Regions from separate parts of the Paenibacillus sp. Y916 genome, predicted to be linked through region 2. Evidence: riboswitches for the same ligand, from Rfam matches in the RefSeq annotation. Region 2 holds a riboswitch; the other holds the start of a gene.
What was found. A riboswitch is a leader RNA that binds a small molecule or an ion and turns the genes downstream of it on or off. The one in region 2 is predicted to bind ZMP and ZTP.
Positions count from the first base shown of each region.

Region 1 (14,987 bases), on a different contig from region 2:
GCCTCGGCTTATAGGCTTTGAATTGGGTATGGGACAAGCTGAAGAAGTTGCCGAGTTGCTGCGTCAAGCGGGACATTGGAATGAGATCATCATCGTTCCTGACCTTGCCGGAATTGAACGGCATGTACTCGGAGTTAATATAGAGTTGAAGATGGAATAGCTGCAGAAACTGCACTTATTTTGATGGAAAAGTAGAGGATACGTAGAATAGTTGCAAAAGTGCTACTTAAAGTAGGGGAATCCATGAAAAGTAGGGTTTTCGAGTAATCTAGATGTACCCTGTGCAACTAAATGTAGCGATAGGCGAGATTGGCCGAATTTAAGTGCGCTTTATGCAACTAACGGGTATTGTTACATTCGCATTCCGCCTACCAAAACAACTTGTTCACTTAGGACGCCGTAGTGCGCCTCTTTCATGATTCATGAATTTGGTTCAAGTAATCAATTGAATTAGGTACTGAACATCCTATACAATAGAAAGAAGTGCACTTTGGGGCACAATGGGCGGGAAGCCTTAGTACAGGAGGGCGACACATGCTTCAGAAGTTAAAAAAGATAGATTATATTATAGTGGCTGTCCTGATTGCCCTCATGGTGATTAGTATCTTGTCTTTATTTAGCGTGACTAATGGAAGAACTAGCACCGGCTTAGATGGACATCACATGAAGATGTTGATATTCTATGGTATTTCTTTTGTTGCCTTCATCATATTGGTATTTTTTGATTACAGAATTTTGATTAAATATGCCTGGGTCATTTTTTTACTTGGTTTGGTTTTACTTGGAGTAGCGAGTTATATAGGTGAAACGACGAACGGAGCAACGGGATGGATCAAAATTGGAGATAATCTTTCATTGCAACCGGCAGAGCTTTTCAAATTATGTTTAATCATTTTTTTAACCTACGTCCTTGTTCGTGTTAATAAGAATAAGTTATCCTTTTGGAGAAATGTTGTACCAATTAGTGTGATAGCCTTCATTCCATTTATTATCGTTATTGCACAGAACGATCTGGGGAATTCATTCAGTTATATTGTTATTCTCATTGGTCTGCTGTGGATTGGGAACATCAAGTTTTCTCATGCCTTGATTGGTGTAGTCATCATGATTGGAGCTCTCATTGGTGGCATTCAAGGATACATTCATTACCATGACGAGATCAAAGTATCACTGGAGTCCATTGATAAGGCTCACTGGGTGGAAAGACTTGATCCTTGGCTTGTTCCTGAGAAGGCAACGGCTAAAGCTAGTTACCATACAGACAATGCCAAGCTTGCTATTGCTTCTGGAGGAATGAGTGGAGAAGGGTATGCGAAAGGGACATCGGTTCAAACCGAACGTGTACCTTATACGTATTCTGATTCTATCTTTGTGCAAATTGCCGAGGAATTTGGCTTCGTTGGAGCATCGGTGTTGCTACTATTATATTTTGTAATGATTCATCGAATAATTCTGATCGCATTAGAATGTAGGGATCGTGCAGGACCCTATCTCATTGTGGGCGTCGTGGCCATGATGTTATATCAAATTTTCGTGAATATTGGTGCTTTTCTTGGAATCATGCCTTTAACTGGGATTACACTACCATTCATAAGTTACGGGGGAACATCACTGCTTATTAATATGGCTAGCATTGGCATCGTGATGAGTGTGCGAGTTCATGGGCAGGATACGGAAGAAGAAATGGTGGTTCAACCGTTGAGTTACTCTAATGTTACGAAGCAGAGAACGTAAGGCTACTCCAATACTAGAATGGACAATAGCCTTCGGTTCAGCGTTTATATTACGAACCCCTTTAAGTGGACACTCAAAGCACCCTCATACTTAGTTATGAAGGAACGAGTGAACTTGGAGGGGTATTTCTATGTGCACTACTCCTCCATAACATCAGCGAATAGATCGGCAATCGGGTTGTCCCCGCTTGTATGATTGCGTGCAACTTTGACTGCTTCGCCAATCATTTTTTTCACAGCTGGTCGTATTCTGGTTTGACTTTCCCTAAATGCTGCAACCCATTCCTTCCCGTTTAGTAGATTCATAGGTTTAGACTCTATCAGATCCGGACATGCTAACAAGTATGAACTGATAGAGAGGGGCCGGCTGCTGTGAAATGGAATGCGATACAGTGGAATGAGAAGAAAGCAGATGAACTGCGCTTATTGTTGAAGAATACAGCTATTATTTTTAGTATATTATTTATGCTTGTGATGTCATGGGATGGACAGCGTACAGATGCTTCAATTGTAGGAGGTTCGATTCCGCAGGAATCTATTCGGTTGCGCATTCTGGCCAATTCAGATTCGGTGGGTGACCAACTTGTCAAAAGAGAAATTAGAGATGCCATTGTTGCAGAGATGAACGGTTGGGTGGCAGAGTTGGAAGATCCGCAAGATCTGGATCAGGCGAGAGAAACCATTCAGAATCATATAGTAGACTTGAATATATTAGTGGGTAGAGAGTTGCGCAATCGAGGAATTAACTATTCTTATAACGTGGAGTTAGGCGTAGTTCCTTTCCCAACCAAAATGTACGGAGGTATGGTATACCCGGCAGGTGAATATGAAGCTTTGCGAGTTACCCTGGGTGAAGGAAGAGGTCAGAATTGGTGGTGTGTACTATTCCCTCCATTATGTTTCATTGATGCTGGAAGTGGTGATGCGGTAGCTCAATCCGAAGAAGGTTCGGTACAAGTAACTGGACCAGAAGGTTCTAATAGTTCGAACATAAAGCAAGTTTCGTCTACTGTCGAGCAAGATCCGGAAGTGCGCTTCTTTCTATGGGACTTTTTATGTGGAATCGTGGATTGGGTCAAAGGGTTATTCTAAATGAATAGAAATTCGCGCGAAAGTGCAGGTATTTCTTTCAAAAGGAACAATCTAGCGAGAGTGCCTACAATTGTGCAGGTATTTCATCCATAAGTGGTTGGAATCGTCTTTACAGCGGGAAAAGGATGTATTATCGCAGGCATCTCCCGCAACGGCTAGATCATGCGAAGAAAGGATGTACAATCGCAGGTTTTTCGCTACTAGCAGCTTGTGTCGGCTACCGCCGCGTATCCGCGCTCGCATGTATCAATACCTCACACCTGCTATTCAGCTTGTTATATTGTACGGCTCCCTTTCTCGTATCGGCCACCACTACGTGCACACTACAGCTGCTACCGTCGTGTGCCACGCCCCATTCCTCCTCTTTCCCTCCCCAAACGCGACTTATACAGATTTAACGGAAGCCACAGACCTTATGTTAGCAAAAACGCCACTTTTGTAATTTTAACGAAACTGAGCGACCTTATTTGGACCTTTTCTCCAAGTTGGGGTCGTTTATTCGCATATAGAGGCTTGCATTTCCGTTACAACTTCATACAGGTGCCTTTTCGCGGAATAGTGTCTGTGAGATCCGTTAAAAAGGCCGAAGTTACGATACGTTTACTGTATCAATTGAAATGTGAGATAATGTTGGAAGTTGCTTGCAATAACAAGCGATTTTTCGAAATATAAGAAATTATAAGTTTCACAGGATACTAAGATCCTTATATTTTCGATGAGACGGGTGCCTGAAAGTGATATGAAGTATCGCTAGCATCGGAAGCATAAGCTTATTGAAAAAAGGACGGCGAAGCCGTTTCTACTTGTGATGCTCACTATAACAAAAAGATGAAATTTATATAGAAAGCCTGGGATATAAAAATGATGCATAACTTTGATGACGGACTGGACAGCGTAATGCGGTGTGAGAAATTGGATACAGTCTATTGGAATGTAAGCTCTTTGTTAGAAGAGGGAGTAGGGTCGGATGACCAAGATACAGTAACTGGACAAGCGATAGAGGAAGCGGCAGCGCTCTTGCAACAAGGTGGAATCGTCGCCTTCCCAACCGAAACGGTTTATGGGCTAGGAGCAGACGCCCGTAGCACGGAAGCGGTAGAAGCGGTGTTCAATGCAAAAGGACGCCCTTCGGATAACCCGCTGATTGTTCATATTGCCGACCGTTCGCAATTAGCTGAGCTGATTACGGAAATTCCTCCTGTCGCGCTCGTCCTAATGGATCTGTACTGGCCCGGTCCACTTACGATTGTGCTTCCACTGCGATCTGATGTGCTTTCGCCTCGCGTTACTGCGGGTCTGGATACGGTTGGTATACGTATGCCTGATCATCCGATTGCACTAGCTTTGATTGCGGCAGCAGATTGTCCTATTGCTGCGCCCAGTGCAAACCGCTCGGGGCGACCTAGTCCTACACTCGCTTCGCATGTACAGGAAGACTTAGATGGTCGGATTGACGGAATCCTTGATGGTGGTCCAGCTGGAGTAGGTCTGGAATCTACCGTTGTGCGTACATTCGTAAGTGGGGAAATACATGTGCTACGACCTGGTGGAATTACGATCGAACAGCTCGCCTTGGCGGAGGGGGTCACCGTTATTACCGGAGGAGGAGCTCTTGTAGAAGCGCAGTCTGCTGTATCCCCAGAACTTCTGAAGGGAACGGCATATGTGAATGCTACTGAATCCGAGGCTCCGCGTTCCCCGGGGGTGAAGTACGCTCACTATGCACCACAGGGGGAGCTAACAATTGTACGAGGCATCTCGCCTGAGGTCGTCGTATCTCGAATTACAGCTTTATTGGATAGAGCTGTAGATGATGGAGTAATGACAGGTTTACTTTCTTTTGACGAACATATTCCAATGTATGATTTGGACTCCGCAATCCATGTTATTTCACTTGGGTCGCTAACTAATCCAGCTGAGGCAGCTCAGAAGCTATACGTTGCGCTACGGCTTTTTGATGAGTTAGGTGTCGCTTACATGCTAGCCGAGGCTTGTTCGGAAGAAGGGCTTGGCGAAGCGGTGATGAACCGACTTATTAAGGCCGCTGGAGGAAGAGTTATCGAGGTGGATATCTAACTTTTATCATGTTTTACTCCTTGTCCGCATATGGTTGTACAAAAGTACAATCGGATTTGGAGGCGTGTGTATGCTGGAAGCTACTGCCCACTGGGGTCAGTTAATTACGATATTTTTGATGGCAATTGCTCTAGGAATGGATGCTTTATCGCTAGGTGTGGGAATTGGCATCAGGGGGATTCGGTTGCTTCATGTGCTTAGAATTAGTTTGTTAATAGGACTTTTCCATGTGTTAATGCCCTTATTGGGGATATTTGCGGGACATTATATTAGCTCGCTGTTGGGAAGGGTTACGGGATATGCTGCGGGCGGGCTATTGTTGTTGCTTGGGGGACATATGATATTTAATTCTTATCGTAAAGGACATGCGAAAATAATAAATTATCGCGCATGGGGCGGAATGTTGCTGTTCTCGATTAGTGTGAGCATCGATTCGTTCTCGGTAGGAGTATCTCTAGGGATGTTCAAGAGTGATCTGTTATTGACGGTTCTCATATTCGGTGTTGTCGGAGGTCTGATGTCTATGTTGGGTCTTCTCCTCGGTAGAAGAGTGAGTCACAAACTGGGGGAACATGGAGAAGCTCTAGGCGGCGCGATATTGCTTGCATTTGGGCTTATGTTTATCTTCTGATGCATTCAAAGCATGATACAATGGTATAAGAGGTTATTTAATATGTAAGGACAGATTTGAAGGGGGTAACGAGTTGCGAATTCTATTTGTTTGTACAGGGAATACATGCCGCAGCCCGATGGCGGAAGCTCTTCTTCGGAAGCTGGCTAAGGAGCGTGGTCTTTCACTTGAGGTGAGTTCTGCGGGTGTGGCAGCGACAGAAGGGATGCCAATATCTAGACATGCAGAAGCGATACTACGTGACCATAATATAGATGATGTAATAACTTCGCAAGCGTTGGGGATAGATGTCATACTTGATTGTGATCTGATTCTGACCCTTACTCAATCGCATAAACAGCATGTTCTTCGGATATACCCAGAAGTTGTGGGTAAGATCTATACGTTGAAAGAATATGCGGAAGATGATGAGCAGGTACTTCGGGATCTGGATGAATTGGATAGTCTTTATGCGACGTTAACGATGAATAGGGCGTTGGGGAAATTGATTGAACATCGGGATCAAGAACGTCTAATTGAAATCCAACAGCGGATACCGAGCTTTGATGTATCTGATCCATATGGGGGTTCACGAGCAGATTATGATGTGGCAGCGGCAGAAATTCATACAGCAGTCGAGCGGATTGTAACTAAGCTTGCGGATCGGAGCAACTAGAACATCGTTGCATTTCATCCTCTTTTGTTTTATCATGAGAGCAGAAGAACAATCGGTTCCGATGTAACTGGCGACTCTGTGGATGAAACCACGATGGAGCATCGGGATATACGGCCGGTCGCCTGGGCACAAGAGCAATTCTACGGGAATCCCCGTAGACTGCTCTTTTTTCGTCTTTTGACTAAAAAGTAGGTTATAATGGTACAAGACAAAAGAGGGATAATAGGAGGTTTTTCAAGAGATGAAGATTGCATTAGGGACAGATCACGGTGGCGTTCGTTTGAAGCAGGACATCATTAATGTCATTCAGCAACTTGGACATGAAGTGGTGGACGTTGGATGCAATTGCACTGACTCAGTTGACTATCCAGATTACGCTCTTCCTGTATGTGAGATGGTTGTGGCGGGCGAAGTTGATCGGGGTATATTAGTATGTGGAACTGGAATCGGTATGAGTATTGCAGCTAATAAAGTAACTGGCATTCGTTGTGCACTTGTCCATGATGTATTCTCGGCGAAGGCAACACGTGAACATAATGATACGAATGTGTTGGCGCTTGGGGAACGTGTTATTGGACCTGGATTAGCTTGTGAGATCGTTAAAGAATGGCTTATAACGGAATTTAGTGGAGAAGAGCGCCATGTAAATCGTGTGAACAAAATCAAGCTTATTGAAGAGCGTAATCTGCACGTCTAAGGAGGTTATCTTCATGGATCAAGGGTCGCAATCCACAGGTACATCTCTTAAAGAACAAGTCGCACAAGTCATGCGTGAAATAGCGGAGGTTGCCCATCTAGGGCCGGGGAAGCTGCTCGTGGTAGGTGTGAGTACAAGTGAAGTGATAGGAAGTCATATTGGTACAGGTGGAGCCTTGGACATAGCGAATGAATTGCTTCTTGGTATTGAAGAGATTCGCGAAGAGATGGGATTCCATGTTGTGTTTCAGTGTTGCGAGCATTTGAATAGGTCATTAGTCATGGAGCGAACTCTTCTTGAGCAACTTCGTTTAACGGAGGTTGTTGCTGTGCCACATCCCCATGCGGGAGGTTCCATGGCATCTGCTGCATATCGAAGAATGTTACAGCCGTGCCTCGCTGAAAGTGTGGAGGCCCACGCTGGAATAGATATCGGTGAGACGATGATCGGGATGCATCTTCGACGTGTAGCTGTACCTTTTCGCCCAAGTATTCGGTATATAGGACAGGCACGTGTGAATGCTGCGTATACCCGTCCGAGGCTGATTGGTGGGGAACGAGCACAATATAGAATGGAAGAAGCTTCTTCCAGCCAACAAAGTAACTCAAATCTTTGTGATTAAGCATTACAAACTTAAAGAATATGCTTTTAGCTTACGCTCAAAAACTTAAAGTATATGCTTTCGATGTGAGTTTTTACGAAGATGAATTATGAGGTAACGCTCAAAAACATAAAGAGTTTGCTTCCGATGTGAGTTTTTTAGAAGCTAATCAGGAAGTTTACGCTCAAAAACTTAAAGTATATGCTTTCGATGTGAGTTTTTACGAAGACTATTCATGGGGTAACGCTCAAAAACTTTTAGGAGGAATATAAAAATGGAAAATTTACGTAGTTATGACCCAGCGGTATTAGAGGCTATGGACCTAGAATTGAAGCGCCAACGGAATAATATTGAACTGATCGCTTCTGAGAATATTGTGAGCGAAGCGGTTATGGAAGCGATGGGTTCCGTACTAACGAATAAATATGCAGAGGGATATCCGGGCAAAAGATTTTATGGCGGTTGTGAACGGGTTGATATTGTAGAAGATATCGCCCGTGATCGTGCGAAGGAATTGTTCGGTGCTGAGCATGTTAACGTTCAACCACACTCTGGTGCTCAAGCGAATATGGCTGTCTATACGGCTGTTCTAAATCCTGGAGACACAGTACTGGGTATGAATCTTGCTCATGGTGGACACTTGACTCATGGTAGTCCGGTTAACGCTTCAGGTCTATTGTATAATTTCATTCCTTATGGCGTACAAGAGGACTCTTTCCTAATTGATTATGACGAAGTTCGTAAGATCGCATTTAAACACCGTCCACGTTTAATTGTAGCGGGCGCAAGTGCTTACCCACGTACGATTGACTTTGAAGCACTAGCTTCTATTGCTAACGATGTAGGTGCGCTGTTCATGGTGGATATGGCTCATATTGCTGGATTGGTTGCGGGAGGGGTTCATCCTAGTCCGGTACCTCACGCACACTTTGTAACGACTACCACTCATAAAACACTTCGTGGTCCACGTGGTGGGATGATTATTTGTAAGAAACCATGGGCGCAAGCGATTGATAAAGCGGTATTCCCAGGAACGCAAGGCGGACCTTTGATGCATATTATCGCATCGAAGGCAGTTGCTTTTAAAGAAGCATTGGATCCATCATTTAAGATTTACGCTCAGAACGTAGTTAAGAATGCTAAGGTGTTGGCTGAGACGCTTGTTAACGAAGGCCTGAACGTCGTATCTGGTGGTACGGATAACCACTTGTTATTGATTGATACTCGCAGCCTGAACACTACGGGTAAAGTAGCTGAGAAGGTTCTAGATTCAATTGGAATCACAGTGAATAAGAATGCCATTCCATTCGATCCTACAAGTCCATTCGTGACTAGCGGTATTCGTCTTGGTACTCCAGCTGCGACTACGCGTGGTATGGATGAAAAGGCTATGGTAGAAATCGGTGAGATCATCGCTCTAACTCTGAAGAATCCAGAGAATGAAGCAATACTTGCTCAAGCGGCAGCAAGAGTGACTGCACTTACAGATCAATACCCTCTATATCCTGATTTGAAATATTAAGAATAAGCTATGGCATGCATAAAGCATAGTAGCTTTTGGTAGAATAATATAAGTGTGGAGTAGCCCCTTTTTGCACAAGAGGGGCTACTTTGCGTCTACTGGTACTAGAGGATCTGAATTGGACGGAAGTAGCCGAAGGGACTGGAGAGAAAGAATTCAGTAGAAGGTCGATCCGAAAGAGGGCGGGAGTCGAGTGACCGAAATCGCGCAATAGTGAAACCATAGAAGCGCAGAAACGTAGAATAGATAAACAGATAAACCCCAGAGCCACGTAATTCTGAAACGGCGCAAACCGTACGGAGGAATAGATGTGTAAACTGCATTTATTTGAGTAAGCAAGGCGTGGAAGCGAGGAATAGTTGTCAAAACTACAACTAAAAGTGGGAGAACGATGAAAAACGAGGGTTTCCAGTAATCTAGATGTACTCTATGCAACTAAAGTTAGTGTTGGAGGGATTTGTCCGAATCTAGATGTACTCCAAGCAACTAAAATTGGTATTAGAGGAATTGGCACGAGTCTACACGAGTCCAAGTATATATTATGCAAATATTCCCACCTCAAGTAAGGTGACGCTTCCTACAAGAGTATTGGAATCCCCACCTCAAGTATGCAGTCCCGCCTGTAAGAGTGCTGAAATTGTTGCTGTGGAAGGAGATAAACACCTACTGTAATAGTGTTTGGCATAATTATTCACACCTCCGTAACTAGAAGTTCAATCAATGTGGGTGCAAAATCATTTCGGAGAATGATATAATAAACAAAGTTTGTATACACTACTTCTATATTGATGTACATTTACAACATGAAAACAAACGAATGATCCGGAGGGGAACCATGGGAAAAGGAAAATTGGTGATTTGTGATCACCCTTTAATTCAACACAAGCTTACTTTCATCCGTGATGAGCAGACTACTACTAAAGACTTTAGGGAGCTAGTTGATGAAGTAGCAACACTAATGGCATACGAAATTACAAGAGATATTCCACTGGTAACCGTTACAGTAAAGACGCCAGTGGCTGAGACAGAAAGTCGCGTCATTTCAGGGCGTATGTTAGGGCTCGTTCCTATTCTACGTGCTGGATTGGGCATGCTAGATGGTGTTCTTAAATGTCTTCCAGCAGCTAAAGTGGGTCATATCGGTTTATTCCGCGATCCAGACACATTACAACCAGTAGAATACTACACGAAGCTTCCTACCGATGTTACGGAGCGCGAGTTGATTGTTATTGACCCGATGCTTGCAACAGGTGGATCTGCTATTGCAGCCATTGATGTGCTGAAGAAACGTGGATGTACTCAAATTAAGATGATGAATCTAATCGCTGCTCCGGAAGGGGTTAAGGCAGTACATGATGCTCATCCTGATGTAGATATTTATGTGGCTGCAATGGACGAGCGTTTGGATGAACTTGGTTATATTATCCCTGGACTAGGGGATGCTGGAGACCGTTTATACGGTACTAAGTAAGTTTTAGAGGAAGTTCAAAAAGTCATCTTTTGATCACGAAGAAACGCAGCAGCGTAAGCTTGCACTTTAGTGCTTAAAAGTCGACTTTTTGAACATGTACTTTTAGAAAAGAGGTATCTTTAACTATGAGTAAGATTAAAGTAATGACGATCTTCGGAGTTCGTCCTGAAGCGATTAAGATGGCACCGCTTATTCTTGAATTGCAGAAACACTCCGATCGAATTGAATCTATTGTCTGCGTAACAGCACAACATCGTCAAATGCTGGATCAGGTGTTGGAAGTATTCAAGATCCAACCTGATTACGATCTGGATGTTATGCAGGAAAGTCAGACATTGAATGAAATCTCAATTCGGGTATTAGCAGGGCTTGAGCCTGTACTTCGTGAGGTTAAACCGGATATTGTACTCGTTCACGGTGATACTTTGACGACCTTTCTAGCTAGTTACGCTGCATTTATGCAACAGATTCAAGTGGGACATGTGGAAGCCGGGCTGCGAACTTGGAACAAACAGTCCCCTTTCCCTGAGGAGATGAATCGCCAATTAACAGGGGTTCTTGCGGACCTTCATTTTTCTCCTACGAAATGGTCTGCAAATAACTTGCTTTCTGAAAACAAGTCAAAGTCAAGCATTTATATCACAGGCAATACCGTCACAGATGTGTTTAAATATACTGTACACCCCGAATATAATCATCCTGTGCTAGACTGGGCGTCAGGTAAGAAACTCATTTTAATGACGGCGCATCGCAGGGAATCCCAAGGCGAACCGCACCGTCATATTTTTCGTGCAGTGAAGAGGATTGCTGATGAATTCGAAGATGTTGTTATCTGCTATCCTGTGCATCCGAGTCCTGCAGTGATGGGCCCAGCACATGAGATTTTAGGGAATCATCCTCGGATTAAACTCATTGCACCGTTGGATGTGGTAGATTTCCACAACTTTTATCCTCATACCCATTTGATTCTGAGTGATTCGGGAGGATTGCAGGAAGAAGCACCATCCTTTGGCGTACCAGTACTTGTGCTTCGTGATACGACAGAACGTCCTGAAGGAATACAAGCGGGAACGCTTGAATTGGTAGGGACGGATGAGGAGAATGTGTATCAACGGACTAGAACCCTGTTAACAGATCAGAAGGTGTACGATGCCATGAGTAAGGCGACTAATCCATATGGAGATGGAAAAGTTTCAGAAAGAATTGTCAATGCGATTCTTCACAATTTCGGTTTGGAAAACGAACGCCCAGAAGAATTTCACACAATGTTCACAAATGAGTAAAAATGTGTTATTTTATAATGTGTAGGTTAGTGTACAGTAGAACTGTATGGTTTTAGCGGTGTTTATAGATTTATGAAGAGAAATTAGCTGCCTTTTTTCGCTTTAAAGCGATGAAAACGTTTGATTGACAAATCCTTAAAATATTCAGTAAAATAGGTTGGGATTAGTGTAATGGAGAACCCAAAACGTAATGATAATCCGTGGTTTATGGCACTTTACATAAGTGGAGCTGGTGGCTTACTTACAACGCATATTCTTATAGGTTTTTTTATAAGTAGATGGTTGATGGGATTGTGGGAAGGGCCTAAATATTGGATGGCGATCGGAAGTATTTCTGGGCTAGTTTTGGGAATCTCTAACATTATCGTTTTGATCAAAAAAATTTTGGGGGAAAAGAATGGATGATACCATTTCCATTGTAAGAACAGTCACTAGGTTATCTTTACTGATGATGTCAGCATTGTTAGTTGGATGGGCCTTAGTTCCTGAATATCGAACAGTCACAATGGGGATGGTCCTAGGTATAGTAGTCGGTCTGGTTAATACAGGCTATCTTTCGATGAAAATTCGTAATGCAGTTCAATCAATATCAAGCAATAAGAGACAATTTGGTCTAGGCTTTCTGACTCGAATAAGCTTTTCTATACTAGTAGTCATGTTTGCGATTAAGTTTGAGCATTTTTCTCTTGGAGCAACAATTGCTGGACTATTCATACCGCAGTTATTGACCATCCCTGTAGCAATATATGGAAGTGTAAGTAAGAAGAGCTAACATTTATCTGAAAGGAGGGGAACATTTTAATGCATGATTCACCGATTATTCTTGTGGGGGGACTACAACTCGATTTCTCTGCAATTATTATGCTCTTTGTGACCGCTGCCATCGTTTTTATACTCGCGATGCTCGGAGTGAGGAATCTTTCAGTCGAGAATCCTTCCAAGATACAGAATTTCGTGGAATGGATTGTGGAATTTGTTCAAGGGATTATTAATAAGGCAATGGATGAGAAGAAGGGCAGACCTTATCTAGCATTCGCGCTGACGTTATTTCTGTTCGTTTTAGTAGCCAATATATTAGGACTTCCCTTTATGATCGCTACAGAACATACCAGTCAAGACAACTTGTTCGGTTATGTAATTGAGGCTACTCGAAATTTGGCGCCGGGAGAACATGCTGAGATTGTCTGGTGGAAGTCTCCAACGGCAGACATCAATATTACTGCTGGACTTGCCCTAACGACCTTTTTCCTAATGAATTATTTAGGATTCAAAACAGATTGGAGACATTATTTGAAGCATTTCGTCAAGCCAACTCCGATTTTTCTGCCATTAAATATTATCGAGAATTTATCGAAACCATTTGCATTAGCGATACGTTTGTTCGCAAATATTTTTGCGGGTGAGGTACTCATTGGGGTTATTCTGAAACTTTCGATTGTATCCATTCCGTTTATGGCAATTTGGCAGGGATTCAGTGTATTTATAGGTGCGCTACAAGCATTTATATTTGTAATATTGACGATGGTGTATATCGCTCAAATGACGATTTATGAAGAGCATTAATTAACTTCGGTGAAGTAACTTCAGAGTGTCTGATTACTTTTACAGAAGATATTATAATTTACAAATACTAAGAAGATTTGAAGGAGGATATTTTATAATGGAATTTTTAGCAGCAGCAATCGCAGTAGGTGTAGGGGCAATAAGTGCAGGGTTTGGTAACGCAATAATCGTAAGTAAAACGGTAGAATCAATTGCTCGTCAACCAGAAGCTACGAGTGCATTGCAAACAACGATGTTTATCGGTGTAGGTATCGTAGAAGTTGTACCTTTGGCTGCAACGGTAATCGCGTTCTTGATTATATTTGCTTAATAAAAGACAGACGGTTTGGCGGGGAGGGCGATGTCATCCGCGCCTTCCTTTTGTTTAGAATCGCACTTCGCGCTAATGGAAAGGAGTGACATCATTGAATATTATATGGGAAAACATGCTATTGACAATTCTTTCATTCGTACTTCTTTATTGGCTATTAAGCAAATTTGCTTTCAGTAAGCTATTTGATGTCATGGAGAAGCGTCGTATGCTAGTCTTGAATCAGTTAGAAGATGCTAGAACGACACGTGAAGAGGCAACACAATATGTAGAAGATCAGAAGATCGCTCTTCAAGAGGCTCGCAAAGAGGCTTATGATATCGTAGAACTATCTAAGAAGACAAGTAATAAACAGGCTGAACAGATCCTTGAAGAAGCTAGCAATGCCGTGGTACGTCTGAAGTCTGAGGCTGTACGCGATATTGAAAGTGAAAAGGACAAGGCAGTGGAAGCATTGCGAAGCGAAATTGGTACTATTTCCGTACAAATTGCCTCGAAATTGCTGAATAAAGAAGTGAATATGGATAATACACAAGAACAACTCGTGGATCAATACCTCAAAGAGGTAGGGGACAAATCATGAGCCGCCATACGGTAGTTGCTAAACGGTATGCAAAGGCACTGTTCGAAGTGGCGTCATTGGAACAAGGAACGCTTGAAGTTGAACAGGAATTGAAGGCGATCGTAGGAGCCATTCAATCTAATGATGAGATTGAACGCTTCTTCACTACACCGAATATTTCCGATTCTGATAAATTGAATGCACTTAATAGTGCACTTCAGGGCAAGCTGTCACAATCCGTGATGAATACCGTGGAACTACTAGTGAAACGACGGAGAACTGATATATTACCTGACCTTTTAGCTAGCTACGTCAAGTTAAAGGGCGATAGCCTGGGAATGGCCGATGCGGATGTATATTCATCTTATGCGCTTAATGAGCATGAGAAAGAAGCGGTAGCGGCTGAATTTGGCCAGTTGTCGCATAAGTTGATTCGTGTGAACAATATAGTCGACAAGAGCCTGCTCGGGGGATTGAAGGTTGTTATCGGTGATACGCTGTATGACGGTAGTATATCGAGTAAGCTTGCACGTCTCGAAAAGTCATTTAATGACAAGCATAGTAGATAGGGGTGAAAATATTGAGTATCAAACCTGAAGAAATCAGTTCACTTATTAAAAGTCAAATTGAACAATATAAATCTGACATTGAAGTCGCTGAAGTAGGTACTGTCATTCAAGTAAGTGATGGTATTGCACGCGTGCATGGGCTTGAGAATGCTATGTCCGGTGAGCTTTTGGAATTCTCCAATGGTGTTGTCGGATTGGTACTCAACTTGGAAGAGAGTAACG
Region 1 covers NZ_JBXCJA010000003.1:431,335-446,321, forward strand. Annotated here, with positions in the region: gene AC1TO9_RS09970 (HemK/PrmC family methyltransferase) at 1-160, shown strand, start outside; gene AC1TO9_RS09975 (FtsW/RodA/SpoVE family cell cycle protein) at 535-1,734, shown strand; gene AC1TO9_RS09980 (hypothetical protein) at 1,872-2,039, opposite strand; gene spoIIR (stage II sporulation protein R) at 2,151-2,825, shown strand; gene AC1TO9_RS09990 (L-threonylcarbamoyladenylate synthase) at 3,690-4,901, shown strand; gene AC1TO9_RS09995 (manganese efflux pump MntP) at 4,972-5,532, shown strand; gene AC1TO9_RS10000 (low molecular weight protein arginine phosphatase) at 5,606-6,187, shown strand; ZMP/ZTP riboswitch at 6,241-6,322, shown strand; gene rpiB (ribose 5-phosphate isomerase B) at 6,429-6,884, shown strand; gene AC1TO9_RS10010 (TIGR01440 family protein) at 6,898-7,506, shown strand; gene AC1TO9_RS10015 (serine hydroxymethyltransferase) at 7,760-9,007, shown strand; gene upp (uracil phosphoribosyltransferase) at 9,843-10,478, shown strand; gene wecB (non-hydrolyzing UDP-N-acetylglucosamine 2-epimerase) at 10,604-11,761, shown strand; gene AC1TO9_RS10030 (AtpZ/AtpI family protein) at 11,933-12,166, shown strand; gene AC1TO9_RS10035 (ATP synthase subunit I) at 12,159-12,533, shown strand; gene atpB (F0F1 ATP synthase subunit A) at 12,563-13,324, shown strand; gene atpE (F0F1 ATP synthase subunit C) at 13,422-13,634, shown strand; gene atpF (F0F1 ATP synthase subunit B) at 13,729-14,217, shown strand; gene AC1TO9_RS10055 (F0F1 ATP synthase subunit delta) at 14,214-14,765, shown strand; gene atpA (F0F1 ATP synthase subunit alpha) at 14,777-14,987, shown strand, end outside.
Region 1: linked by a shared signal. The riboswitch ahead of rpiB (ribose 5-phosphate isomerase B) and the one ahead of AC1TO9_RS04770 (bifunctional 5,10-methylenetetrahydrofolate dehydrogenase/5,10-methenyltetrahydrofolate cyclohydrolase) in region 2 are both predicted to bind ZMP and ZTP.

Region 2 (14,987 bases):
ATTGAGGCATATTGACTCATTCCAAAACTGATTCCATCTGTGTACAGCATTGTTCCGCCAAGCGCAACAATCAGGAAAGTGAAAATGTACATTAAATAATGACGCATGGAACCCGTCATATAAGTCCCAGTCAACCCTCTGGACAACTTTTCAATCAGCCGGATTCCTCCATCATAGACTTGATTTAAAGTGTATCCTCCGCCCCATTCTTTATATACAAGATTCCAGCGACCATAGATTCGGTAAACGATTATTCCGAAGACCACGACACCCATAGTCATAAATATCTCAGGTGTCCAGCCGTGCCAGAAATGAATGTTCACATTAAAGGGTTCTACTGCCTGTATGACAGGGTGAATTGCATTCATTGCAGGGATAATGATCGTATTGGACAACACGTTCGGAAAAAATCCAATTAAAATGGATAGAAGCGCTAGCAGGCATGGTGCCAACAAAAGGCCAATCGGCGCCTCATGTGCTTTTATATCCAGTTTCTCAGGCTGATATTTACCAAAGAAGGTCTGAAATATCAATATTATACAGTACGAAAAGGTACACACGCTGGCAATCCAGGCTACAATCGGAAAGAGCGTAAATAACGAAGGTATAGAAAGTATATCCAGCTGTCTAATATTCAGCACAGCCGTGAAAAACATCTCCTTACTCAAAAAACCGGAAAATGGAGGTAAACCCGCCATGGAGAAACTGCCGATCATTGCTATCGTGAAGGTAACCGGCATAAAGGAAATTAGCCCCCCCAACTTGCGCAGGTCACGGGTACCCGTTCCATGATCGACTATACCAACCATCATAAACAAGGAACCTTTAAATATCGCATGGTTAATAAGATGAAAGATAGCTGCCGTTGTTGCAGCGGTATAGAAAACTGACTCTTCACCTGTATAAAAAGCGGCGGCAGAACCTAGTCCAAGCAATCCCATAATCAGTCCAAGCTGACTGATCGTTGAATAGGCTAACAGAGCCTTTAGATCCGTCTGCTTCATCGCCTGGATTGAACCATAGATCAAGGTGATCAAACCGACGATTGAGACAATCCAGAACCACTCATGTTGCCCTGCAAACACTGGGCTGAAACGGGCTACCAGATATAGACCAGCCTTAACCATCGTTGCCGAATGAAGATAAGCGCTGACTGGTGTAGGTGCTTCCATAGCATCTGGCAACCAAATATGGAATGGGAACTGGGCTGATTTGGTGAAGGCACCCAGCAGAATCAGCAACATTGCCGGAATAAACAGCGTCTGTCCACTAATATCCGCACCCATACTCCAAATTTCGCGAATGCTGAAAGTGCCTGTCATCACGTAGAGCATCAGGAAGCCAGCGAACATCGCTAGACCGCCGAATACGGTAATCAGCATAGATTTCTGTGCACCATAACGAGACTTCTGCCTCCGATGCCAGAAACCGATCAGCAGAAACGACGAAACGCTTGTCAATTCCCAGAAACCGTAGAATACCATCATGTTATCCGAGAGCACAACACCAAGCATCGCTCCCATAAATAACATCAGATAAATATAAAAAGGGGTTAATTCTTCTTTGCGCTTGTCTAGATAATAAATAGAATAGATGATTACAAGACTACCCATTCCAGTAATTAACAACGCGAACAGTAAACTTAATCCATCTAGATGGAAAACCAGATTAATTCCGAGTGAAGGAATCCATGAGATGGTTTCATACCCCAAATCCCCTCCCTTAATAAGCGGAATCCGGGTCAAGAAATAAACGAACAGAACGAGTGGACCGAGAAAAACAAGCCAACCTCTGTGTAGGTTGGGTGCCCTCTTTCTTAAAAGCGCTACTACTAAGGCCAGTAGAAAAGGGACAAGTATGATTATATGCAGCAAAGGCAAGCCTCCCTTTCCATGTAAACAACTCAATTTGTGAACATTAGTACTTACTTTTTCACCAAAATCCAAAAAACATATGGATCTAGAGAGGCCTTAAGTAATAGGTCCTCTTCTAGATATATATACACCCGATTATAAAGACTCAGTCAATGTACCATCATAAATATTCAAATATCTTACCTTTCCATCTTCTTGCTCAATTCTGAATAAACCACTCTCAAATTCTGTATGCAGCTCGTGAAAAAACTTCCCTTTAAGCGAATACTCTCCTTTAGGTTCCTCACTGAGCTGATATTCATCCCCTTCTTTGACCAGATAGGAGATAACGCCTTCCTCATGTGTTTCTTCAAGCCCGGCGCTCATCCGTTGAACAGCCACTACATGCAGGTCGATCAAATTCATTTTGCCAATAAGTTCATTGACGAAATTACGTTTTGTAAGCTCCTGCCATCGCGTCTGGGCAGATTGTCCAATTATAATCTGTGTAACTTCCTTGTCTTCAGCAGCTTTTACAATAACATCTGTTGTTTTTCGGCCTTCGCGTTTCTGGACCATAAACTCCGCGCCAACTTCCTCAGCAAGACGTTTCCAGACCCTCATATACATTTCTTTGCTCTCATTATATTCATCGCTGTCCGAACTATCCACGTTTAATATAAACAATGGCGCTCCTATCAATCCAGACAACCGGACACCACGCTGGATTAAACGCTCCCCATGTGGACCATAATGAACACAAACCATAATTTTTTCATTGTGAATGACCTTCATCCTCCTGTAACATGGCCAAGAAATACAAAAGGAGCCCTTTGGTGTTAGGCCCCTTACGTATTCCTAAAACCGATAAGTATACTTAATTATATCTATCCTTATATTCTTTGTAAAGTTTACTGGTTCGGTTAATATCCATAAAAAACTTTACGAGTTCATAGTCAGTCAGGAACTCAGGCAGAATCGGCAAAGAATAGACATACCCGATTTCCTGCTCACTCAACTCCCGAACATGCCCATTGTCTTCCAAACGTAATAGGAGACAGTTCAGTTTCATTTCAATAAGAGCAGTCATTCTTTATTCAAGTGATTAAGAGAATATCCACACCAAAATGAAACAATAGTCGTATATTGAAACAATCCTTATTTTTAGTAGTATAAAGAGAGGGGACGATCTTACTGGCCAAGCAAATAAGCATTGAAGAGCAGCTAGCCGCCTTTGCTTGGCTGCAAGCTCTAGGAACCAATCTTGCAGCTCTCGGTCAGACCAAAAGTCTGTCCAAAAACAAGCAGCATCAGGCAGAAGCTCAAAAACTGTCCATTATTGGAAATGCAATGCAATCCATATCTAATGCGGCACAGGCAGAATTGACCGCAGAGCTTCGGAGGACCGCGTCTAATAAAGAGTCTAATGATTTAACGGTTGCAGGCAACTGGCTTCAATCCCTAGGAAATGCGTTACAAGTTATTGCAGGAGTTAACGACAGTACAAACAGTGACGGGAACAGGAACGCAAACAGAAGCAAAGACAGACATTCCTCAAAGACCAAGAGGTGATTAACTCATTTTCACGAGCATACTCTGGTCTTTTTTATTTCGTTAAATTTTCAAGACCCGCCTGTTAAATAACGTGCAGTATGTTCACGCGGGTATGCTCCTCAAACGGCTCCTGTCCTATAACTACTATACGATGCCTTATGCGTTGAAACTAACCGATTCAATCTCCGTTCCCGGTTGCATGTTGCTACGGAGCACGCAATACTTTCCACAGAATTGGAAGGTCATAAGACAGTGACTCATGAGGTACATGCTCAGGAATGGCGTGAGAGCTTGCTTATGGAGAATATCAATATACCAAGCGGCAAAGTTCGAATGATCATTCGTGTCCTTCAGAGTCAAGTAGATTTAGATTGGATTGAATTTTCCTTTATTGAATAAAATGATTAACTGAAACTAATAGGCAACACTCAGCCGTTGAAAATCCATTGATGAATATGTCTTTCTCTGTTATGATTACGTCATAAATTGACTGTGTGTAACTGGCGGAACATGGGTAACCATGAGGGAGCACATGGATAACTGGCCGTACGCCTGGGCGAAGGTAAGGGGAGATTGATGCCCTTACCTCTTTATGTTTCTATCAAACTAAAAGGTGATGATGAGATGACAGCAACAACATTAATCTTGGATGGAAATCAAGTCGCAACTAGAATTAAGGAATCTTTAGTAGGAAGAATCCATCGTCTGTCTGAAAAAGGTATTGTCCCATGCTTGGCGACCATATTAGTCGGTGATGATCCGTCATCAGCAACCTATGTAAAAATGAAGAGTAACGCTTGTAAGCGTCTTGGGATTCAATCCATTCGTGTTGATCTCCCCAAAAATACCTCGACGGATGAATTAATTGAAGTTATTCATAAACTGAATGCGGATACTAATGTACATGGAATATTGTTACAGCATCCCGTTCCAAATCAAATAGACGAGAGAGCAGCATTTGATGCTATAAGTATTGATAAGGATGTCGACGGGGTAACAACTTTGGGGTTTGCCCAAAACGCCTTTGATTTTGCTAACTTCCCTTCTTGCACACCAGCAGCAATCATTGCTATTTGTGAATATTACAATATATCTATTGAAGGTAAACACGCTGTTGTGATTGGGAGAAGTCCTATCCTTGGAAAGCCTGTATCTCTCATGCTGTTAAACAACAATGCAACAGTAACCGTATGCCATTCCAAAACAACTAATTTAGCAGACTTGGTTCGTTTAGGTGATATTGTCGTGGCAGCTGTTGGTAAGCCCAAATTTGTTCAAGGGGATTGGATAAAACCAGGTGCTGTTGTATTGGATGCTGGTTACAATGAGGGTAATATTGGGGATATTGATTATGATAATTGTCTGAAAAATGCCTCCGCGATTACTCCGGTTCCAGCAGGGGTCGGCCCAGTAACAATAGCTACATTACTAAAACATACTGTTGAAGCCGCAGAGAAATTAGTTCAATAGATCACTAGCCCATAAGGTGTACGGGACAGCCAATTCCTTAGCTAAGACTCAAGCATTGATTATTATAATACCGATGTTCCCTGTCTTTTAATAGCATGGAATAACAGGAACATTGAACGTCAGCATGATAGGATGAAATCAAGAGGAGATGGCAAACATGGAATGGCTTATCCGAATGAAGGAAGCTCTAGATTATATGGAGAGCAGGATGGAGGAACCCTTTAATATTGATGATATCGCAAAAGTTGCTTACTCCTCCCCTTTCCACTTCCAGCGCATGTTCCACATGCTGACCGGAGTATCGGTTGCAGACTATATTCGCAGACGTAGATTGACGTTGGCGGCACAGGAACTGGCAGTGTCTAAAGTTAAAGTGCTAGATGTAGCTCTGAAATACGGATATGAGTCTCCTGAATCTTTTGCCAAGGCGTTCCGCAAGGCACATGGTATTGCACCTTCTTCAGCGCGAGAGCCAGGGATACAGCTTAAAGCCTTCCCCCGCCTCTCCTTCCATCTATCATTGAAGGGAGATAAGGAAATGGAATACAGAATCGTGGAAAAAGAAGAATTTATCGTTATCGGCAAGTCCACTGAGGTTTCAACGAGAATGGGTGAGAATACTAAGGTAATCCCCCTCCTCTGGAAGGAAGCAAACGAAGATGGAACCTCAGATAAGCTTGCTGAAATTGGTGTAAACAAGGATTTACTTGGTATCTGCACAGGGATGGATTATACCAAAGAAACATTTGCTTATTGGATCGCCGTAGAAGGAAACCTTGAAACTGACCTGCAAGGTTATGCATCCACTGTTATCCCTGCTGCGAACTGGGCTGTATTCACATCAGTAGGACCTATGCCACACGCCATTCAGACGGTGTGGGAACGGATATTCCAAGAATGGTTCCCTGGAACAGGTTACGAGCATGCAGGTAGCCCCGAGTTTGAACTATACCTGCCGGGTAATCCGAGTGCTGAGGATTATCGCTGTGAAGTGTGGGTTCCAATTAAGAAAAAGTAAAACGTATTTTAATAGGAAATGGCAGGTCAAGGGTTTATCCTAGGCCTGCCATTTCCTATTATTCGGTCTATTACAGATGCAAGCAAATCTTGCTTCCTTTGAACCCTGTATCGTCAACTGGAATTCCACCAAGTTGCTAGTCTACAAAAAGCTTTTTTCTTTTAATAATATTGTAAGCTGAAGAAAATACCCCTAATAAAATGCCCGTAATCGGGAACACAATCCAGTTCATGCGCCATTGATCGAACACGAATCCCATGATTAGGAAGATACAAACGGCAATGGGCCAAATGATAGAGGAAACCGCCCAAATCACTCTAATCTCCTCTTTCTTTTACTTCGAGTATTCACCGGTTTTCAAAAGCATATCAAAGCTCTCCCAAATGGCGCTGTAATAGATGAACAAGAAGACGGCGATGGCAACGACACTAAGCATGATAACGACACCATACGAAGATGCATTACCTTCAAAAGCCGAGGTCAAAAAAATAAAAACCGGGGATAACACACACAAACATACTCCAACAATGAGAGATAATGTATAGGATGAGGAAAAAGCTTCTTTCTTTTGAATAATAAGTGCTCTTAGCTGGTAAGACAGATCAAATTCATCCTGCAAATGCTTATACTTCTCCATAAGACTACTGCTATAAATAAAGATTCCAATGGCTGGAGTAATGAGTAAAAACATCGCAATCACACCATACAATCCCGCGTTATCTTCCGACAGTTTCCACCCTAGCAGACCATCTTCGAATAATGTAGTAATTAGAATCAATAAAGCTGGTCCAATGATACATAAAGCAACGCCAATACCATTCAGCAGACCGGATTTCTTTTTAGCTACCAAGAATCCTTCTGCTTGTTGCTCTGTTAGGAGGGGAAGAGTCTCTACCTCATCAGTCTGTATGATTCCGAGCTCGCTGATTAATTCATCTATGTTGCCAAACTCTGAAATAACGATACCTACAGCCTCATTTTCTGATTTCCCTTCATTTTTAAACTCATAATACTTATCCTCCATACTAGAGAGCATATCCTGTTTCAATTTGAGCATTTGGGGAATTCTTGGTAAGGCAGCAAACATATTGTCCAAGTAACTAATAATCGTTTCCATGGTTTGTCACTTCTCCCTAATAAATTTATTGATGACCTCTTTCGTTACTTCCCACTCCTCACATTTCTCATGGTAGTAATTCAGACCGTCTGGAGTTATCTGATAATAGGTACGTCTCTTTCCAAAGGTCTCGTCTTTATAAAAAGAATGAATATAACCATTCTTCTCAAGCCGTGCGAATGCAGAATAGAGTGTAGTTTCTTTCATCACATATTTCTCTTCTGACATCTTTTTTATATTCTTAGATATTTCATAACCGTAAGACTCCACATCTAATAACATATACAGGATAATGGTATCGTTATATCCTCGAATAACATCACTGCTGATCAAATAATCAACCTCCTTTACTGCATCTGTCGTACTATACCTGTCGTAGTAAAAATACTATAACATATTTACTACGACAGATAAAGTAATTTATCAAGAAATAGGCTCAATCCTACAATCCATGGAAGTGACTTATTACCTATAACAGCAAACTACTTATGGTGCTACACATAATTAGCCTTACGATCGTATTCAATAAAGCCGATGGGAAAAGGCAAGAGGAGATCGATCCCCTTGCCTCTTTATGTTCCTATCTAATCAAAACAACTAATTTAGCAGATATCGTTTCATTAGCTTAATAACTATATCCTCCGCTGCCTTCTATTAACGCAGTCCAATATCGTGAAAGCGGTTAGTGATCGGTTCACGCAGTAACATCTGGATTGACTGAATCGCAGAGGCCTCAGCCATTTTAGCATCAAGGAATAATTCAATTAGATTGTTTATTTGCAAATGAGTAAGGGGACGAGTCGTATTCAACTCAAACACATCGATTTTCTTTATAATCTCATCGTAGATCGCAGCTAGTGTAATATAATGTACTGCTACTATTTTCAAGGCTGGCCAATAATTGCAGGCCTCCTCTGTATACCTTGCCGCATCCCTTTTGTCTGCGGCATATATATTAAATGTTGTATATGCCCCCTCGGCATCGTAGTCACCAGAGCGCAATGCCTCCACAATGGCGTCGTAAGCTTTCAATCCGCAGGCATATTCGGACTCAGGAAGCATTAGATCATGAGTCTCCCCTTTGAAGACGGCTTGTATAAAAGATTCCTTAATCACCTGAAGCATATCTATTTCCAATTGATCTTCGTAAACTTGGTAGTACCAATAAGGAGAATGGTTCTGGCCCAATTCACCGAAGGGTATTTCCTTATATTCGATTGTCTGACCATCCGTATAGTAAAAAACCTCCTCGTTGTCATTGTATCCGTTAACAATAACGAATTGGTCTTTCCATAGAATAGCGCCCGTTCCACGATCAATAGCATTTTTTATATCCGTGATGGCATGTTGCTGATAGAGGGGAAACGTTGGTGCAAAATTAAATCCGGCACTCTGTGAAGCTGTAATCCCGACAAGATCAGCTGCAACGAAATGCTCAGCCATCCAATTGTAAGCTGTGGCTGAGTCCATATGTAGCTTTCGATTCACAGAAAAACGAAAGCATGCAGCCGTCATCCCGGATAACATATACTTCGGTAAGGAAAACCAGCCCTTCCCCGACAAAATACCATACATGGCATCCGTAAATGAATAGGATTCCGGACTTAATCGGAGTGTATGTACAATAACTTGTTTCATCCCCTGATTTCTCTCCTTCCTCACCTAGCAGAATGTGCCCCCCACCTTGGTAGGATAGATCGTTTGCGATCAGGGTAGCGCCCTGATATGATTCTAATGAGTTCCATCGCCCTTTCTTCCAACGCCATCGCCTTTTCAAACGTAGCGCATAAAGACGGAAGCCGATGTTCAGCCAGTTGTTTTTTACCGTGAATCAATGGCAGTGAAGCCGTAAATTCCTCTGTCACAATGCTCACAAGTTCAGCATAAATACTGCAAATTTCATCCAATCCAGGTACATAACTCTTAACCTCTTGCATATAATCTTTAATTTCAGTCCGTGCTGTCAGGTACGAATCCAAAATATATACTGCGCCAGCGCTGTCATAACCCCCTTGCTCAAAGGCTCGTATAAGAAAGCGATAGGCGTGACGCCCTGAAGCAATACTCCGATCAGGTAATGTTTTATAAGGCGTCTCCCAGTCATACAACGCAAGTCTGAGCGATTCCAGAACAGCGTCCTGTATAGCGATGTCCACCTTGTCTCCAAATATCTGACCATACCAGAATGGCGTCATATTTATTCCGAAATTATCGTATAGTACAATTCGATTTTCCTCAGACCATCCGTCCTGCACATAAAAGACACGATCGTCATCGTCATAACCGTTGATGACACCAAATTCCGGAATCCAGTAAACTCCACCCACACCAAGATCTATACTTTGCTTCATCCATTGGACCGCCTCCTTTTGATAGGTTTCAAATGAGCTATGTCTTGTTCTCCCACCATCATAGACTGTATATATTCCTAAATTATCGATTGCTGGAGCATGCTCAGTCCCCCACTGCCCGTATGCTGTGACTGACATGGGAAGAAGCTTCTCATGAACCGAAAATTTGAACGCCATACCGCTAAGTCCAGACAGCAAAAATTTAGGTCCATCGAACCGATTAGCCGCTGTCAGAATCGCATATATAGCATCTGTAAATGATTTAGATTCCCGCCTCATATGTATATCCTTAAGTATCATTAGAGCCTCCCTGTTCATCTAGCAACTCCAATATCCCTTTGCATCTGCTGCGTATTTGCTCTCGAAGCCACTTGGGGGATATAATCTGGCGCCACTCTAAGGTGAGTAGATGCCCAAGAAACGCATCTGAGTCAAAGAACTCTACCTCAAATACGTCTTCAGTTGAAGCACATACTTTATAGCCATACCATGTGGAGCCTTGTGGTGGGACGGCTAATGAAATGCGGGCCTTAAAAGGCTTCATCTGATGCGTTCGTCCCTCCTGCTGTTGCCCCTGTGGATCCTCATTACCACTTTCAAACTGCCGCTCTGTCAGATTCAAATGAATAATATCTGACAATCGAAAGGTTTGGAGGCGTCCCTGTCCTTCAACACAGGCAATGACATGATCGTCATCATAATGACGAGACATCTTTGAAGGACAAATATACAATTCCTGCTGTCCACTTGCCTGGTCTTGATAGATAATACGTACGATCAAGCGGGCTCTGATGGCTTGGTCCAACAGTTCAATATACTGCATTCGACGAGTATCCACTTCAAATACGGGTAGATATGCTTCATTATTCAACTCTTGGTTATCCGTAAAACGCTCAAGCAGACTGCCAATCCGCCGAATCTTATGGCCATTCTCATAATTGTAATGGCTATAACGATAAGCTAAATATTTCAGGACCCTTTTTTCTTCTTCAGTTATATATAAATGGGGTAATATAAAGCTATCATCTTCATAGCAGTATCCACGTTGTTTAGCTATATATTGCAACGGAGCACGAAGTGATGCGCCTAAATACTCGATATCCCGTTGCGCTTGTCGCTTTGATATTTCGAAATGTTCTGCCAAATGATTACTGTTTGGATAACTTCCCGCCCTGATTCGCTGATCAAACCACTGAATACGATGCATATGGCTCAAGAGAACATTCTCCCCTTTTTGTTATTAGCTCAATTAGAGTTAACACTTTGGCTTTAGTAATATCTCATGCTATCTTCCAGTATAGGGTAAATCACTTAATTGAAACAAGGATGCCTAGTTGTACCTAAATGCATAATGCATGAGGATAACTGGCACCCTTGAGTATTATTTCACTTCGTCGATGCGATAGCATCTACTTTGGTCTGTGGCGCCTTATCACAACGCTTACACACCTTAACACCTGTCCCATCAGTTTTTGTTCTAGGATAGAGCAGCTTAATTCTCGTGCTCTGGCAGATCGGGCATGTACCTCGGCCTCGTGATGGTAAGCTCCAGAGCGCATGTCCTCGTTTGGTCTTCGCCATAATTATGTTCCTCATTTCAGCAATTTGAATGTTACTACTGAATTATAGAACAACTGGTACGACATAAAATGTCGTATTAATATATTTCTATTATACTATTTTCAATTCATCCAAACGAACGGAGCGATGCTAGCGACTAGTCCATTAATCAAAATATACTGTTTTTCCAGTCCGTGCCGATTCATAAATCGCCTCAAGTACTTCGGTAACAACTAACGCCTGCTCTGGCTTAACCATTGGCTCAGTGTCATTGATGATACTTTCGAGCCACAATCTGCATTCTCTACCTGCTTGGCTCTCGGTTTTCCCATCGAAATAAGCAACTCCACCTGCATTTAGCTCAGGCTTCTTCGTATACAGATGACCTAAATCTTCACCATTTATCCGCAGACCGTCTTTCATATCTGCGCCACCTTCGGTACCGCAAAGTGTCGCTTGTGCTTCACCTACATCTAGCGTATTCAACGCCCAGCTCGCTTCAAGCGTAACTGTAGCTCCATTCTCCATCGTAATAAATCCAAATGCAGAATCCTCTACTGTGAATAATGCTGGGTCCCAAGGTCCAAAAGCATTAGCTGCATCTTTCTTGCTACCCAACTTGTGATAGACATTCCCCTTAACACTCTTCACTTTGTAATTATCCATTAACCATAAAGTCAGATCCAGCGCATGGGTTCCGATATCGATCAACGGTCCTCCGCCTTGCTCATCCTCATTTAAGAATACGCCCCATGTTGGCACAGCACGTCTACGAATCGCATGAGCTTTAGCGTAATAAATTTCGCCTAATTCTCCTCTTTCACAGACCTTTTTAAGTAATAAGGAGTCTGGGCGATAGCGGTTGTCGTAACCTATTGACAGCTTTTTGCCCGTACGTTTAGCAGCTTCAAGCATTAATCTCGCTTCGGCAGCTGTCTTAGCCATAGGCTTCTCACACAACACATGCTTTCCTGCTTCTAATGCGTCAACCGTAATGAAGGAATGTGATTTGTTCGGCGTACAAACGTGAATCACATCGATACTAGTATCCTTCAACAACTCTTTGTAATCCGAATATATTTGTGCACTCTCAAGATCAAATTTCTTTGCCGTCTCTATTGCACGTTCTTCGATGATGTCGCACAAAGCTACTATTTCCGCATTGGACTGTTCAACTAGATTAGGGATGTGCTTACCATTTGCAATTCCCCCACAACCAACAATCGCTATTTTTAGTTTTTTAGTTATATTTTGTGTCATGTCATAAATCTCCTTTAATAAGTTATAGAATTCCTCTTAAATATTGTAAGCTCATCTCAATACTTTGCAGTTGTGGAAGATCGAACTCTTCTTGCTCTACCGTATACCAAGCCACATGATATTGCTTCGCTGCAGCAGTAATCTTATTGAAATCCATGATTCCTGAACCAATCTCAATATTCCGCTTATCTTCTTCACTCTTCATATCTTTAATATGCAGAATTCTACAACGTTCCTTGTATTTATGAATAAAGTCTATTGATTGTAGACCCTTATGTTCTACCCAGTATGTATCCAATTCCACAAATAAATGATCTGATTGTGTATGATTCACCAGTAGATCAAGCCCGTATTCTCCCTCAAATGTATTAAATTCAATACCGTGATTATGGTAACCGAATCGGATTCCATTCTCTTTACAGCGCTCACCAATACGATTGAATCGTTCAGCCGTTCGCTTATATGCATCCGCACTATCACGCATCTCATCTGGAAGACCCGGACAAATGATATATGGGCTCTGAATCTCCAAGGAATACTCTATCGTCTGTTCTAGATTATCTTCCAGATCAGAAATGCCAATGTGGCTACCTGCGGCCTGTAATCCCAAATCATCCAACGCTTTTCTCAAATCTTTAGCAGAAGTACCGAAGTATCCAGCGAATTCCACCCCGTCGTAACCGATTTTAGCTACCTTGTCTAGTGTGCCAAGAAAATCTACATTCGTTAATTCTTTAATTGAATACAGTTGCAATGCGATCTTATTCATATCTTTGCACTCCTTTCTTGTTACCAATAAAGTTACCAAACTTAGTGTAAAAGTAATACAATGGAGCTATCGAGAAATATTAAATATTTGTCATTGGAGTGTATTGTTATGTCTGAAGCCTACTTTGAATCCAACCGCTCTCCCGTAGGAACAATCCAATATCCTTATGAATGCATGATTCATTACAGTGTCGGGAGCCGCTGCATCGTAAATCCTCACTGGCATGTGTATATTGAAATTTTATATTTCTTATCTGGACAGGCGAAAGTATTCCTTGGTGGAGAATCCCATGTCCTAACTAAAGGAGATCTCATCCTTATTCATTCGCATGAGACACATTCTATTCATTCCATGGACGTGGAAGAGGTCTCATATATCGTGATCAAGTTTGATCCTGAGATTCTATACTCCACCTCAAGAACCATTTTTGAATCTAAATATGTGCTACCTTTCACCATGGCGAAATCGACCAATCAACGAGTGTTCACTGAACAAGAGATTACAGGCAGTCCCATCCCTTCTCTCGTTACAGAAATCTATGAAGAGTACACTACGCGAAACTATGGATTTGAACTTGCTGTACGGACATTAATATGTAGAGTATTTCTATGGTTTTTGCGCAAGTCGCAGGACGCTCAGCCGAATTGGGATATTGCGCATTCACTCAAACAAATTGATTTTCAAATGCTACAGAATGTGTTCGAATATATTGATGACCATTACATGGAGGACATCAATGCGAATACCGCTGCCAGTATGTGTAACCTGAGTTACAGTTACTTCTCACGAAAGTTCAAAGCGATTATGGGCAAGACGTTCACGAACTACTTGAACTACATTCGAATTACAGAAGCAGAAAAGTTACTACTGACGAGCGATTCAAGTATGACCGAAATTGCTTTAGAAGTTGGATTCTCCAATTCAAGCTATTTCATTCAACAATTTAAGCAATACAAAAACATTTCACCTAATCAATTTCGCAAAAAGAGTACTCAAGAAAATTCATAATCCAAGGTAAAAAAAAGAAAAACTTAATCTAATGTCGATTACATTAGATTAAGCTTATTTTTAATACGTATGATAGCATCTCTTGATACTAATTCCCCGGCAGCTATACAAATTGCCGAATCTTTGAAGCCAATCTGATTGTATCCGAGGTCAGGACGCAACACGATATCTGCAAGCTGCAATTCCTCCTTCACCATCTTTGCACTCATCATGTCGATGGTGTTCATGAGTGAATCCACAAAATGTCTTGCAGTTCCTTTAACGAATGACTCCGCACACACATTCACAGCAATGACAATATCTGCACCCATACTTTTCACTAGTGCCGCTGGTACTGGATGGACAACCGCCCCATCCATTAGTCTCTTGCCCTGATAGTGCACAGGACGCATGATGGCGGGAATGGCTGTACTTGCACTGATCGCATGGGCGAGTGATCCTTCCCGCATAATATGCGCCTCCCCTGTCGAGGTATCTGAAGCTACAGCAGCAAAGGGGATAGGCAGATCCTCAATAAGCTTCTTACCTAGATACTGTTCGATAAATCCAATCATCGGTGTATTATGTACGAACGAGCGTTTCGGTAAGGTTGGGCGGACTAATTGACCCCAGCGAATTGTCGAAAGAACACGAACACAGTCTTCCACAGGCATTCCGGCTGCATACGCGCCACCAACTAATGATCCAACACTCGTGCCTGCAATCATATCAATAGGTATGCCCTCTTCCTCCAACACTCGTAATACTCCAAGATGTGCCATTCCTCTAATAGATCCACTACCTAGCGCTAATCCAATCGTCGGTCGATCTCCGGCTTTACGTGCTCGACCAAAGCGCAAATGATTGCTATAGATCATGCGACCCTGACTTAAGATATAGGCTTCTTTCACAATCACTTGTAACTCCTCCACATTATTAGTTAAGTATGGAAAAAGACTAAGTAGACGTAGTGCATCTTGCGAAATCGTCGTTTCAACATCCTCAGCCCCTTCCTTTTTTACAAAGTATTGTGCTAATAAGGGGATAT
Region 2 covers NZ_JBXCJA010000002.1:137,783-152,769, forward strand. Annotated here, with positions in the region: gene AC1TO9_RS04750 (Na+/H+ antiporter subunit A) at 1-1,880, opposite strand, end outside; gene AC1TO9_RS04755 (adenine nucleotide alpha hydrolase family protein) at 2,010-2,648, opposite strand; partial or broken gene AC1TO9_RS04760 (DUF6944 family repetitive protein) at 3,096-3,236, shown strand; gene AC1TO9_RS04765 (hypothetical protein) at 3,603-3,806, shown strand; ZMP/ZTP riboswitch at 3,894-3,972, shown strand; gene AC1TO9_RS04770 (bifunctional 5,10-methylenetetrahydrofolate dehydrogenase/5,10-methenyltetrahydrofolate cyclohydrolase) at 4,032-4,877, shown strand; gene AC1TO9_RS04775 (AraC family transcriptional regulator) at 5,035-5,895, shown strand; gene AC1TO9_RS04780 (permease prefix domain 1-containing protein) at 6,230-7,012, opposite strand; gene AC1TO9_RS04785 (PadR family transcriptional regulator) at 7,019-7,345, opposite strand; gene AC1TO9_RS04790 (hypothetical protein) at 7,667-8,650, opposite strand; gene AC1TO9_RS04795 (hypothetical protein) at 8,671-9,663, opposite strand; gene AC1TO9_RS04800 (helix-turn-helix transcriptional regulator) at 9,653-10,579, opposite strand; gene AC1TO9_RS04805 (hypothetical protein) at 10,750-10,944, opposite strand; gene AC1TO9_RS04810 (Gfo/Idh/MocA family protein) at 11,089-12,171, opposite strand; gene AC1TO9_RS04815 (sugar phosphate isomerase/epimerase family protein) at 12,206-12,952, opposite strand; gene AC1TO9_RS04820 (helix-turn-helix domain-containing protein) at 13,061-13,960, shown strand; gene AC1TO9_RS04825 (patatin-like phospholipase family protein) at 13,999-14,987, opposite strand, start outside.